One region of the Streptomyces cinereoruber genome, then DNA from elsewhere that is predicted to be linked to it. Evidence: riboswitches for the same ligand, from Rfam matches in the RefSeq annotation. Region 1 holds a riboswitch; the other holds the start of a gene.
What was found. Region 1 has a riboswitch for cyclic di-AMP ahead of CP977_RS13855 (LysM peptidoglycan-binding domain-containing protein). Riboswitches for the same ligand answer to the same signal wherever they lie in the genome.

Region 1 (6,871 bases):
CAGCCCTTGAAGCGCGGGAACGCGCTGCGGCCGGCGTACACCGCCGCGTCGTCGAGGATCTCCTCGATGCGCAGCAACTGGTTGTACTTGGCGACGCGCTCGGAGCGGGCCGGGGCGCCGGTCTTGATCTGGCCGCAGTTGGTGGCGACGGCCAGGTCGGCGATGGTGACGTCCTCGGTCTCGCCGGAGCGGTGGGACATCATGCACTTGAAGCCGTTGCGCTGGGCCAGCTCGACGGCGTCGAGGGTCTCGGTCAGCGAGCCGATCTGGTTGACCTTGACGAGCAGGGCGTTCGCGGACTTCTCCTCGATGCCCCGGGCCAGGCGCTCCGGGTTGGTGACGAACAGGTCGTCGCCGACGAGCTGGACCTTCTCGCCGAGCTTCTCGGTGATGACGTTCCAGCCGGCCCAGTCGTCCTCGAACAGCGGGTCCTCGATGGAGACCAGCGGGTACGCGGCGACGAGCTCCTCGTAGTACTCGGTCATCTCGGCGGCCGAGCGGGCCTTGCCCTCGAACTCGTACTTGCCGTCCTTGTAGAACTCGGAGGCGGCGACGTCGAGCGCGAGCGCGATGTCCTTGCCGGGCACGTAGCCGGCCTGCTTGATCGCCTCGAGGATGAGGTCGAGCGCCTCGCGGTTGGAGCCGAGGTTCGGGGCGAAGCCGCCCTCGTCGCCGAGGCCGGTGGAGAGGCCCTTGGACTTCAGGACGGACTTGAGGGTGTGGTAGACCTCGGTGCCCCAGCGGAGGGCCTCGGAGAAGGACTCCGCGCCGATCGGGGCGATCATGAACTCCTGGATGTCCACGTTGGAGTCGGCGTGCGACCCGCCGTTCAGGATGTTCATCATCGGAACGGGCAGCAGGTGCGCGTTCGGGCCGCCCAGGTAGCGGAAGAGCGGGAGGTCGCTGGCCTCGGAGGCGGCGTGCGCGACGGCGAGGGAGACGCCGAGGATGGCGTTGGCGCCGAGCGAGGACTTGTCCGGGGTGGCGTCCAGGTCGAACATGGCCTGGTCGATCAGGCGCTGCTCGGTGGCGTCGTAGCCGACGAGCTCCGGGCCGATCTGCTCGATGACGGCGAGGACGGCCTTCTCGACACCCTTGCCCTGGTAGCGGTTGGGGTCACCGTCGCGGAGCTCGAGGGCCTCGAACGCACCGGTGGAGGCGCCGGACGGAACGGCAGCACGGCCGGTGCTGCCGTCGTCGAGGCCGACCTCGACCTCGACCGTGGGGTTGCCTCGGGAGTCCAGGATTTCCCGGGCTACGACGACGTCGATGGACGGCACGAGCATCTCCTTCTGGGATGTGACGCTGGATGTGACGCAAGGTCGATGCGGGGTCGCTTGGCCTTGCGACAAGAGCCTAACCGCCCCGGAGGCTCCGACCGGCCGGGCGCCCGCCCCCTGGGACGAAAAAGGACCCGAGGGCACGTATAAGGGGGCGAAGGGGCCCGGATCTACTGATCGGTAACCGTCAGGTGGGCCGCCGGAGGGGTGCCGCGGGGCCCCTCCAAAGGGGGAACCCCGGTCCGGCGCGCACGGGGGAAGGGCGCGCCGGACCGGGGTGGTCACCGCGGGAGGGTCATCGGGGGCGCGTGAGCCGCCGGACTCACGCGACCCGCCGGGCTCACTTCAGGTGGAGCTGCTGGCCCGGGTAGATCAGGTCGGCGTTCTCGACGACGTCCTCGTTGAGCTCGAAGAGCTCGGCCCAGCCGCCCTTGACGCCCTGCGCCTCGGCGATCTTGCTGAGGGTGTCGCCGGCGACGACCTTGTACTCGCCGTCGCCCTTCGCGACCGTCTTGCCGGTCGGGGTGGTGACGGTCTTCTTGGCGGCCTTCGGAGCGGCCTGGCGGTCCTTCTTCGGGGCCTGGCGCTGCTCGCTGCGGGTGGTCGGCTGCTCGGTCGTGCGCTGCTTCTTCTGCTTCGGCTGCTCCTGCTGGGCGCTCTCGGCGGAGCCGCCGTCGTAGGAGGCGCCGGAGAGGCCCACGCCGCAGCTCGGCCAGGCGCCCTTGCCCTGGCCCGCGAGGACCTTCTCGGCGACGGCGATCTGCTGGGACTTCGAGGCCTGGTTGGCGGTGGGGGCGTAGGCGGTACCGCCGTACGCGGCCCAGGTGGAGGCCGAGAACTGGAGGCCGCCGTAGTAGCCGTTGCCGGTGTTGATGGACCAGTTGCCGCCGGACTCGCACTGGGCGACGCGGTCCCACTCGGAGGCGGTGGCGGCCGAGGCGGTGCCCGCGGTCATCAGCGGGGCGGCGACGGCGACACCGGTGACGCCGACGAGCGCGGCGAGCTGGGTGGCCTTGGAGGGACGGCGGTGTTTGCCCTTGACGGAAAACAGCATGGGGATTCTCCTCACCGACGCCTGCGAGGTGAGCTGTCGGGTTCGGGCCGAAGAGTTGCCCGGCCGCGTGTCCTAGCACGCGGCTTCACCCCAAGCCGGTCGTCGGCCGTCTCTCGACGGCCGGGCCCGGCGCTTACCTTGGGTCCCCCGCTCCTGCCTTCGGCGCTTGCGCGACGACTGTTCCCATCGGCCGACGGCAGGATTCGGCGTTTCGGTCGACGGGGCCCGCGGTGGCGAGCGGTGACGACCGTAGACACAGAACCCTCCGAAGTTCAAAGAGGCTCATACGACGAATTTCGCCTCTTCTTGCCCTTCGGAGGGGACTGTTTGCGCAGGTGGGAGATGACGGAAGCGGAGTTTGCGGGCGCGACACGCCAGTTGGGACAAAGAGACCCATGTCTCACTCGTCCGGAAGCGGACATAAGCCCATGAACTACCCGGCTTCCGAGACCGAACCCGGCGTCAGGTCGAGGTTCTGACCAGGGAGGATGAGGTCCGGATCGATGCCCACGGTCCGCTTGTTGGCGTCGTAGAGGGCGGCCCAGCCCCCGGGGAGTTCGTTCGCCTGGGCGATGCCCGAAAGGCTGTCACCCGGACGCACGACGTATTCACCCGAAGAGCCCTGACTGTCCGTTGCGTCCGGATTCTTCGCTTCGCCAGCACCCGGGGCCGATTCGACACCTTCAGGCGAGTTGCCCTTGTCCGAGGCATGTCGCCCGGGTTCAGCAGAGGTGTCCGAGTTGTCGGTTTCCTCCGGAGCCGCCTCGCCCCGGTGCTTGCCCGTGCCGGGCGCGACCGACGCTCCCTCATCTCCCGGAACACCGGGCGTAACAGACGTACCGGGCGTAACGGACTCATCGGGGGCGACGGGGGCCGTCGGGTCGGCCGGAAGCGTCGGGTCCGCCGGGTCCGTCGGGTTCGCCGACCCGGACGGCGCGGACGGCGTGGCGGGGGTGGTCGGCGTGGCGGAGGTGGCCGGCGCGGTCGGGTCGGCGGGGGCCGACGGCGCGGCCGGCGCCGTGGAGGGGGCGGACGGCGTGGCGGAGGACTCCGGGGCCCCGGTGGACGGCGTGGTCGCGGAGGCGCCCGGCGCGCCGGAGTTCCAGGCCGACTCGGGTACGGGCGCCACGGAGGGCGTCGGTGCGGCGGCCGGGCCCGGGTCCACCCCGGTGGGCTTCCCGTCGTTCGTCAGACCGGCGATCGGCGCGCAGGTGCCCCAGGCGTCGCTGCCCCCGGCGAGGGCCTTCTCGGCCACCGCGATCTGCTGGGCGCGGCTGGCCAGGTCGGCGCTGGGCGCGTACGCCAGGCCGCCGTGGCGCTCCCAGTCGCCCTGGGTGAACTGGAGGCCGCCGTACATCCCGTTCCCGAAGTTGGCGGTCCACTGGCCGCCGGACTCGCACTCGGCGACGCGGTCCCAGGTGGCGGCGTCGGCGGCGGACGCGGATCCGGTGGCGAGCAGGGGCAGCGCCATGGCGGATCCGGTCACGCCCGCGGCGACGACGATGGCGGGGGCCTGACGGGGGCGACGGTGTCGTCCGTTCCCGGAACGCATAGGTACGCCTTTCGCGTGACGGCTGAGACTGCGGCGAAACGTAGCGGCATTCGAACGCTCGTCACAAGTCGATGGCCACCCGATCACATGAAGATCACATTTCTGACGGGCCGTCACCGTACGAGAGGGGTACGGACGGGGAGAACTCCACCGGAAGCGTGCGCAAACCGCGCATGATGAGCCCGCCGCGCCACCGCAGTTCGGCCGGATCGGCGGCGAGCCGCAGGTCCGGCAGACGGGTCAGCAGGGTGGCGAGCGCGGTCTGCCCTTCGAGGCGGGCGAGGGGCGCGCCGAGGCAGTAGTGGATGCCGTGGCCGTACCCGAGGTGCTGGTTGTCGCGCCGGGCGAGGTCGAGCACGTCGGGCCCGTCGAACCGCTCCGGGTCCCGGTCGGCGGCGGCCAGCACCACGAGCACCGGGTCGCCCGCCGGGATCTCCTGTCCGCCGATGGTCAGCGCCCGCGTCGCGTACCGCCAGGTCGCCATCTCCACGGGCCCGTCGTACCGCAGCAGCTCCTCGATCCCGGTCTCCAGGAGCCCGGTCTCGCCGGCGGCGAGGGAGTCCTGGAGGAGTCCCCTCTGTCCGGGATCGCGGAGGAGCGCGTACAGCCCGTTCCCGATCAGGTTGACGGTGGTCTCGAACCCCGCGAAGAGAAGGATGAAGGCCATGGCGGCGGCCTCGTTCTCGGTGAGGTGCTCGCCGTGGTCGGAGGCCTTGATGAGCCCCGAGATCAGGTCGTCGCCCGGCTCTTCGCGCTTGCGGTGGATCAGCTCCGCGAGGTAGCCGCGCATCTTCTTCACCGACCGGGCGACGCCGCCGCGCGGGCCTCCGCCGTGGCGGATCATCATCCCGGCCCAGTCCCGGAAGTCGTCCTGGTCCTCCTCGGGCACGCCGAGCAGGTCGCAGATGGCGTAGATGGGGAGCGGGAAGGCGAACTCGTGGATGAGGTCCGCGCTCCCCTTCTCCACGAACGCGTCGATGAGCCGGTCGGTCAACTCCTGGACGCGCGGGGCGAACTCGGCGACCCGGCGCGGGGTGAAGGCCTTCGAGACGAGCCGCCGCAGCCGGGTGTGGTCGGGCGGGTCGATGTTGAGCAGATGGGTCATCAGCTCGGCCTTGCGCTCGCCCGGAATGCCCGTCTTGCCCTTGGCGTGCGGGGACTCGTCGTGGTGCGCCGGGTTCTTGGACAGCCGCTGGTCCGCGAGGGCCTGCCGGGCGTCCGCGTACCGCGTCACGAGCCAGGCCTCGACCCCGCTGGGCAGCGTCGTCCGGTGCACGGGCGCGTGCTCCCGCAGCCAGGCGTAGGCGGGGTACGGATCGGTGGCGAACTCCCAGGTGAAGAGCTCGGGCGCGGGGTCCTGGGCGGGGGCGTGGGAGGGGCCCGGTGCGGGAGCGCGGGAGAAGTCCTGGGCGGGGTCGGGCTCGGGAGTCGGGGCGGTGCTGTCACTCACCCCCCGACGGTACAGCGCGCCCCGGGGCGCCCCGGCGGGTGTACGGGCGCCGGCCGCCGTCCCGTACGACCTGCCCCTGTCTCGTACAAGAGGAGGACGTATAAGGGGACGCCCCGCGCGAAGGCGGCATACAAGAGGACGGCCCGCGCGGAACCTCAGCCCTCGCGCCGGCGGCGCACCGCCCGCCGCACCAGCAGGCCCACGAGCAGGACCGCGCCCGCGCCGGAGACCGCCCGGTCCCAGCCGGGGGTACCGGTGCTCGCCGCGTCCCAGGCGAAGACCACCAGAAGCAGGACGAGACCGCCCGCGGGGGCCGCCTTCACAGCCCCTCCGCCGTCCGGATCGCGTCCCGGTACGTCCGGGCCGCCGCCCGCAGCGCCGTCTCCGGGTCGACGCCCGCCGCCTCCGCGCGGGCGGCGAGGGCGAGGAGTTCGTAGCCGATGCCGCCGTCCCCCGGAAGGCCCCCGTCCGCCGGGAGGTCCACGTCGAGACCGGCCGCGCGCACCCGGCCCGCCAGCTTCGCGGCGAGCGCGAGGCCGGGCTGCCCGAGCGGCACGCCGTCGGTGACGGACTCCCGCCGCTTCTCGACGGCCTTGGTCCGCTGCCAGTGCGCGTGGACGTCCTCGGGGGTCTCGGCGGTCGCGTCCCCGAAGACGTGCGGGTGGCGGTGGATCAGCTTCTCGACCAGGGTCCCGGCCACGTCGTCCACGGAGAACGGCTCCTCGGGGTCCTCCTCGGCGATCCGGGCGTGGAAGACGACCTGGAGCAGGACGTCGCCCAGCTCCTCCCGGAGCGCGGTCCGGTCCTCGTCCTCGATGGCCTCGACCAGCTCGTACGCCTCCTCGATGGCGTACTTCACGAGCCCCTCGTGGGTCTGCGCGGAGGTCCAGGGGCACTCGCGCCGGACCCGGTCCATGACCTGGACGAGGTCGAGGAGCCGGGCGCCGGGCAGGTCGTACGAGCCGGGGAGCAGTTCGAGCTCCGGCATCGCGATCCGGCCGGAGCCGGCGAGCCGGGCGAGGCCGTCGGTGAGGCGCCGGTCGCCCTCGCCGGAGGCGAGCAGCAGGACCGTGCGGCCTCCGGCGCAGGCCTCGACCAGCTCCTCGGCGGTGGGCAGGGCGTGCTCGACGGAGACGCCCGCCTCCCGCAGGTACGGCAGCTGGGGGTGGTGCTCGTCGGGGCAGAGTACCCGGTCCGCGGCGCGCAGCGCCTGCCAGGCGGGCCAGGACAGGAGTCCGGGGGCCACGCGGTGGCTGGCGGTGAGCAGGACGACGCGGCCGGGGCTTTCGGAAGTCACGCCCCGAACCTACCCGGACCTGCCCGTAGGCAGGCACCGGCCCCGGAAGCCGGCCTCAGGCCCCCGCACCCGCCGCGTTCGGGTCCTGGCTGATCCGGCGCAGCCACGGCGGGGTGGCGGTGGCCAGCTGGATCTGGGCGTCGTCCCAGGCGCCGTAGCGCGGGTTCACGTCGATGCCGAGGTCCTTGGAGGCGGCGGTGAAGACGTCCGTCAGCTTCTTCTGGCCCTCGGGGCTGTC
Region 2 (6,871 bases), 2.6 Mb from region 1:
GCGGGCGCGCTGGACGGCGAGGGACCGGTCGGTGGGTTCGAGGTCGAGGTGGAGCCGGACGGAGCCGTCCTCGAAGCTGCGCTTCTGGGTGTAGCCCGCGTCGGTGAAGACCTTGATCATCTTGGTGTTGGCGGGGAGCACCTCGGCGGCGAAGCGCCGGATGCCCCGCTCGCGGGCCACCGCCGCGATGTGTTCGAGCAGGGCGGAGGCGACGCCCCTCCCCTGGTGCGCGTCCTGGACGAGGAAGGCGACCTCGGCCTCGTCGGCCGGGGCGGAGGCGGGCAGTCCGCGGTCGTCGATGCGGTCGTAGCGGACGGTGGCGATGAACTCGCCGCCGACGGTCGCCGCGAGTCCGACCCGGTCCACGAAGTCGTGGTGGGTGAAGCGGTGCACGTCCTTGGCGGAGAGGCGCGGGTAGGGGGCGAAGAAGCGGTAGTACTTCGACTCGTCCGAGACCTGCTCGTAGAAGCTGACGAGCCGGTCGGCGTCGTCGGTGGTGATGGGTCTGATGCGCGCGGTGCCGCCGTCGCGGAGCACCACGTCCGCCTCCCAGTGGTCGGGGTAGGCGTGCTCCGGTGGCGCCGGCCGTGCCGGCTCCGCCTGCGGTTCCGTCGCTTCCGACTGCTCCGACGCGCTCTGCATGGGGTCAGCCTACGGCCGGGACGCGCCGGGAGCACCGGTCGCGCGGTGGGGGTGCGCGTTGCAAGGTGGGGGGAGCCGAGAGGCGGTCCGGTCCGGGCCGGAGGTCGGCGTGAGCACCTCGCATCCCGTGAGAGACTGGTCTAGACAACCCGCTTGAGACTTGAAGGGCAACACCATGGCTGAGCGCCGCGTCAACGTCGGCTGGGCCGAGGGCCTGCACGCCCGCCCCGCGTCCATCTTCGTCCGTGCCGCCACGGCTTCCGGCGTTCCGGTGACGATCGCCAAGTCCGACGGCACCCCGGTGAACGCCGCCTCCATGCTCGCGGTGCTCGGCCTGGGCGCGCAGGGCGGCGAGGAGATCGTGCTCGCGTCGGACGCCGAGGGCGCCGAGGCCGCGCTGGACCGCCTCGCGAAGCTGGTCGCCGAGGGCCTGGACGAGCTTCCCGAGACCGTCTGACCCCTTTACGCCTCCCGCACTCGAAAGGGTGTGGCCGTCGGAATTCCGACGGCCACATCCTTTCGCCTTTCCGTTCCCACGCCCCCCCGTTTTCGGGCAGCACGAAAAACCCCGCGCAATTCCTATTCTTTGTATACGGTGCGCGTGTTAATTCCGGGCGCTCGTCGTGTTGACGACGTGTTGCGAAACCCTCACACGCCCCCGCTCCGGCCTCTTGAGCCGGTGCAGCGACATCGAGCGCTCCGCGTGCAGCGCGGTGAGGGCCCTCGCCCGTTCGGCGTCGCCGCGCGCCACGGCGTCCACGATCGCGCCGTGCTCGGCCCAGGCCTCCACCGGCCGCTCGGGCTGCTCGACCGCGTACATCCAGGCGATCTTGTGCCGGAGCTGTGTGAGCAGCGCCGTCAGCGGCGGGCTGCCGGAGGCCTGCGCGAGCGTCTCGTGGAACCAGCCGCCGAGCGAGCGCAGGTCCTCGCCCTGACCGCGCCTGGCCCGCTCCTGCCCGAGCCTGACCAGGCCGCGCAGCACCTTGAGGTGGGCGTCGGTGCGCCGCTGCGCGGCCCGGGCGGCCCCCAGCGGTTCGAGCAGCGCCCGCATGTCGAGCAGGTCGGCCGCCTCCTGCTCGGTGGGCTCGGCGACGTGCGCGCCCGCGTGGCGCCGGGTGAGGACGAAGCCCTCGGACTCCAGGGTGCGCAGCGCCTCGCGGACCGGGACGCGGGAGACCCCGTACCGGCGGGCGAGCTGCTCCTCGGTCAGCCGGCTGCCCCGCTCGAAGACGCCGGAGACGATGTCGTCCCGGATCGCCGTGCATACCGAATGCGCGGGAATGCGCATGTCCGACCTCCGCCTTGGTCCGCGCGAGACAATTCGAGCGGCGCCTGTTCTGCGCCTGATCCGCGACTCTATTGCAGCCCGCCGGAATTTCCGATGCCCCCATGGAATCCATGACCGCGTTGTGGCCGACGAAAAGCCCCGGCTCAGTACGAGCCGGGGCTTTTGCGACGCGGAGGGCCCCCGGTGGTCAGGGGCGCGCGGGAGGCCGGGTCAGACGGCGACGCCGCGGGCGCGGAGGTAGGAGATCGGGTTGATGTCGGAGCCGTAGTCGGCGCCCGTGCGGGCCTCGAAGTGGAGGTGCGGCCCGGTCGAGTTGCCGGTCGAGCCCGAGATGCCGATCTGCTGGCCCGGCTCGACGGTCTGGCCGACGTACACCCCGATGGAGGAGAGGTGACCGTACTGGGTGTACGTGCCGTCGTGCATCCGGATGACGATGTTGTTGCCGTACGCGCCGCCCCAGCCGGCCTCGACGACGGTGCCGGAGCCGACGGAGACGACCCGGCTGCCGTAGGCGGCGTGGAAGTCGACGCCGGAGTGGCTGCCGGAGGACCAGAGCGAGCCGCCGGTCTGGTAGCCGGTGGAGACGTACGAGCCGGCGATGGGGAGCTGGAAGGAGTTCAGGCGGCGGCGCTCGGCCTCGCGGGCGGCGCGGGCCCGCTCCTCGCGGATCTCCTTGGCGCGGGCCTCGGCCTTGCGCTTCGCCTCGGCCAGGGCCTTCTGCTCGGCGGCGGCCTCGAAGGCCTCGCGGTCCTGGGCGTCGGCCTGGGCGTTGAGCCGGTCGACGAGGGAGTCCTCGGCGATCACCTTGGTGAGGCCGGTGTCCTCGGGGGAGCGGTTGTCCGTGTCGGCGGCGAGCGCCGGAGAGGCGAGGGTTCCGATGACGCCGGTGGTGGCGAGCGTCGCCGCGCCGGCGATGCCCGCGCTGCGGCGCCCCATCCGGCTCGAACCACGATGCTTCCCGGTGGCACGGGTGAACGCCATGAAGACGTTGTTCCTTTCCTTCCTTCTCGCCTACCGGGTTAGCTGACGGGTTCGGAGCAGGAAGGTCTCCTACGGGCCCCTCCGCACCGGGCGAAGGCGTCCGATTCACCCCAGGGACTGTGGGTCCCCGGCTCCCCAGGCTCGCGCCTGACGGGGACTCGGCGATGACTGTCCGGTGCCGCGGGCGCGGCGGGTGCAACTGGCGAACAGCCGCACCGACGCTATGCGGACCGCCAGTCGATCACCAACCGAACATGGTCTTTTGTAAGGCATGCCACAGGGCAGATGATCACGCTTGCCTCAAATCCGGACAATTCACCGGGGAGTTTCCGTGCGACCCCTGTACGGGACTCGCACGGACGGGCGGAGGGCCCTGACGTTCCGTCACGCCGGGGCCCTCCGTCCGCTCGCTGGTCCGCCCGTCCGGTCGGCAGCGGTGGGCCGCCGGCCGGACAGGGTCCGATCAGCCGGTGACGACGGTCACCTCACCGATGCCGAGCGCCCGCACCGGCTCCGCGATCTGTGCCGCGTCGCCCACCAGGACCGTGACGAGCCGGTCCACCGGGAAGGCGCTGACCACGGCCGCGGTCGCCTCGACGGTGCCGGTCTCGGCCAGGCGCGCGTACAACTGGGCCTGGAAGTCGTCCGGGAGGTGCTGCTCCACCTGGTCGGCGAGCGTCCCGGCGACGGAGGCGGCCGTCTCGTACTTGAGCGGGGCAACCCCCACCAGGTTCTGCACGGCGGTCTCCCGCTCGGCGTCCGTGAGCCCCTCGGCGGCCAGGGTGCGCAGCACCTTCCACAGGTCGTCCAGGGCCGGGCCCGTGTTGGGGGTGTCGACGGAGCCGCTGATGGCGAGCATCGCCGCGCCGTTCCCCTCGGCGTCCGAGCGGAGCACCTGCCCGAAGGCCCGCACGCCGTACGTGTAGCCCTTCTCCTCGCGCAGGACCCGGTCCAGACGCGAGGTCAGGGTGCCGCCGAGGCAGTACGTGCCGAGGACCTGGGCCGGCCAGACGCGGGCGTGCCGGTCGGGGCCGATCCGGCCAATGAGCAGCTGGGTCTGGACGGCGCCGGGACGGTCCACGATGACGACCCGGCCGGTGTCGTCGGCGGTGATCGGCGGCATCGGCAGCGGCTCGCCGGGCTCGCCGGTCCAGGCGCCCAGCGTCTCCGCGAGGACCTTCTCCAGGTCGACGCCGGTCAGGTCGCCGACGACCACGGCGGTGGCCGTGGCGGGCCGCACGTGCGCCTCGTAGAAGGCGCGGACCGCGGCGGCGTCGATCGCCTCGACGGTCTCCTCGGTGCCCTGGCGCGGCCGGGACATCCGGGAGGCGGCCGGGAACAGCTCCTTGGAGAGCTGCTTGGCGGCGCGCCGGGCCGGGCTGGCCGTCTCGTGCGGGATCTCGTCGAGGCGGTTGCGCACCAGGCGCTCGACCTCGGTGTCCAGGAACGCCGGGGCGATCAGGGCCTCGGAGAGCAGCCCGAGCGCCTTGGGCAGCCGGGAGACCGGGACCTCCAGGGAGACCCGTACGCCCGGGTGGTCGGCGTGCGCGTCGAGGGTGGCGCCGCAGCGCTCCAGCTCGGCCGCGAACTCCTCGGCGCTGTGCTTGTCGGTGCCCTCGGAGAGCGCGCGGGCCATGATGGTGGCCACGCCGTCGAGGCCGGCGGGCTCGGCGTCCAGCGGGGCCGGCAGGAAGAGCTCCACGGCGACGACCTGCTGGCCGGGGCGGTGGCTGGTGAGGACGGTCAGACCGTTCTCCAGGGTGCCGCGGTCCGGGGCCGGGAAGGCCCAGGGGCGGGCGGTGCCCGGCGTCGGCTGCGGGTGGAAGTCCATGCTCGTCAAAGACGCGGCAGCGTCGGTCACTGGTCCGCTCCCTCTTCCTCGTCGCTGTCGCTCTCGCTCTGTTCGGTGGCCACCGGCTCGTAGACCAGGACCGCGCGGTTGTCCGGGCGCAGCCGGGCCGCGGCGGCCTCCCGCACCTCCTCGGCCGTGATGTCGAGGACGCGGTCGACGGCGGTGAGGGCGAGCTGCGGGTCGCCGAACAGCACGGCGAACCGGCACAGTTCGTCGGCGCGGCCCGCGACGGTGCCGAGCCGGTCCAGCCACTCGCGCTCCAGCTGGGCCTGCGCGCGCTCCATCTCCTCCGGGGTGGGGCCCTCGGCGGCGAACCGGGCGAGCTCCTCGTCCACGGCGGCCTCGATCTCGGGGACCTCGACGCCGCCGGACGTCTTGACGTCCAGCCAGCCGAGCGAGGGCGCCCCGGCGAGCCGCAGCAGGCCGAAGCCGGCGGCGACGGCCGTGCGGTCCCGGCGGACCAGGCGGTTGTGCAGCCGGGAGGACTCCCCGCCGCCCAGGACCGTCAGGGCCAGGTCGGCGGCGTCGCACTCGCGCGTGCCGTCGTGCGGCAGCCGGTAGGCGGCCATCAGGGCGCGCGCAGGGACCTCCTCCTCGACGACCTCGCGCAGCTGCTCGCCGATGACGTCGGGCAGCGAGCCGTCGCGCGGGGCCGGCTTGCCGTCGTGGCCGGGGATGGAGCCGAAGTACTTCTCGATCCAGGCGAGGGTCTGCTCCGGGTCGATGTCGCCGACGACGGAGAGCACCGCGTTGTTCGGGGCGTAGTACGTGCGGAAGAACTCCCGCGCGTCCTCCAGGGTGGCCGCGTCCAGGTCGGCCATGGAGCCGATCGGCGTGTGGTGGTAGGGGTGCCCCTCCGGGTAGGCGAGGGCGGTCAGCTTCTCGAAGGCCGTGCCGTACGGCACGTTGTCGTAGCGCTGGCGGCGCTCGTTCTTGACGACGTCCCGCTGGTTCTCCATGGACTCGTCGTCCAGGGCGGCGAGCAGCGAGCCCATGCGGTCGGCCTCCAGCCAGAGCGCGAGCTCCAGCTGGTGCGTGGGCATGGTCTCGAAGTAGTTGGTGCGCTCGAAGCTCGTCGTGCCGTTGAGCGAGCCGCCCGCGCCCTGCACCAGCTCGAAGTGCCCGTTGCCGTGGACCTGCTTCGAGCCCTGGAACATCAGGTGCTCGAAGAGGTGGGCGAGCCCCGTGCGGCCCCGGACCTCGTGGCGCGAGCCGACGTCGTACCAGAGGCAGACCGCGGCGACCGGGGTCAGGTGGTCCTCCGAGAGCACCACGCGCAGGCCGTTCGCCAACCGGTGCTCGGTCGCTGTCAGGCCGCCGGAGCCGGCCTCGGCCGTGGCCGTGTGACCCATGGGCATGTACGTCCCTTCGATCGCGATGTGAAAAAGTCCTGCCACTGTATGCAAGCGCGCCGACACCTGGCGAAGTTCCCGTCCCCGCGAGATGTCCCTCTTCCGGGTCGCGGTCGGCGTTGTCGGTGGCACGGTCCACAATGGTCCGCGTCAGATCAACCTTGTTGGTGAAGGAGCCGCAGCCGCGATGGCCCGCCGCAGCACGAAGACACCGCCGCCGGACGACGCGTACGAGGAGAGGATCCTCGACATCGACGTCGTCGACGAGATGCAGGGCTCCTTCCTCGAGTACGCGTACTCGGTGATCTACTCGCGCGCGCTCCCGGACGCCCGCGACGGGATGAAGCCCGTCCAGCGCCGCATCGTCTACCAGATGAACGAGATGGGGCTGCGCCCCGACCGCGGCTTCGTGAAGTGCGCCCGGGTCGTCGGCGAGGTGATGGGCAAGCTGCACCCGCACGGCGACGCGTCGATCTACGACGCGATGGTCCGCATGGCGCAGCCCTTCTCCATGCGCCTCCCGCTCGTCGACGGCCACGGCAACTTCGGCTCCCTCGGCAACGACGACCCGCCGGCCGCCATGCGGTACACCGAGTCGCGGATGGCCCCGGCCGCGCTGCTCATGACCGAGTCCATCGAAGAGGACACGGTCGACTTCGCGCCGAACTACGACGGCCAGGAGCAGGAGCCGGCGGCGCTGCCCGCCGCCTACCCGAACCTGCTGGTCAACGGCGCGTCCGGCATCGCGGTCGGCAT

Region 2: another riboswitch for cyclic di-AMP. It lies ahead of CP977_RS25930 (M23 family metallopeptidase); the one in region 1 lies ahead of CP977_RS13855 (LysM peptidoglycan-binding domain-containing protein).

What each region holds. Positions count from the first base shown of each region.
Region 1 covers NZ_CP023693.1:3,134,193-3,141,063, forward strand. The annotation lists gene eno (phosphopyruvate hydratase) at 1-1,286, opposite strand, end outside; gene CP977_RS13855 (LysM peptidoglycan-binding domain-containing protein) at 1,621-2,334, opposite strand; cyclic di-AMP (ydaO/yuaA leader) riboswitch at 2,338-2,509, opposite strand; gene CP977_RS13860 (transglycosylase family protein) at 2,768-3,820, opposite strand; gene CP977_RS13865 (cytochrome P450 family protein) at 3,981-5,336, opposite strand; gene CP977_RS34055 (hypothetical protein) at 5,492-5,659, opposite strand; gene CP977_RS13870 (nucleoside triphosphate pyrophosphohydrolase) at 5,656-6,633, opposite strand; gene CP977_RS13875 (SurA N-terminal domain-containing protein) at 6,689-6,871, opposite strand, start outside.
Region 2 covers NZ_CP023693.1:5,734,443-5,741,313, reverse strand. The annotation lists gene CP977_RS25950 (bifunctional acetate--CoA ligase family protein/GNAT family N-acetyltransferase) at 1-642, opposite strand, end outside; gene CP977_RS25940 (HPr family phosphocarrier protein) at 818-1,099, shown strand; gene CP977_RS25935 (GntR family transcriptional regulator) at 1,247-1,930, opposite strand; gene CP977_RS25930 (M23 family metallopeptidase) at 2,141-2,911, opposite strand; cyclic di-AMP (ydaO/yuaA leader) riboswitch at 2,925-3,085, opposite strand; gene CP977_RS25925 (M16 family metallopeptidase) at 3,375-4,742, opposite strand; gene CP977_RS25920 (M16 family metallopeptidase) at 4,769-6,121, opposite strand; gene CP977_RS25915 (DNA gyrase/topoisomerase IV subunit A) at 6,303-6,871, shown strand, end outside.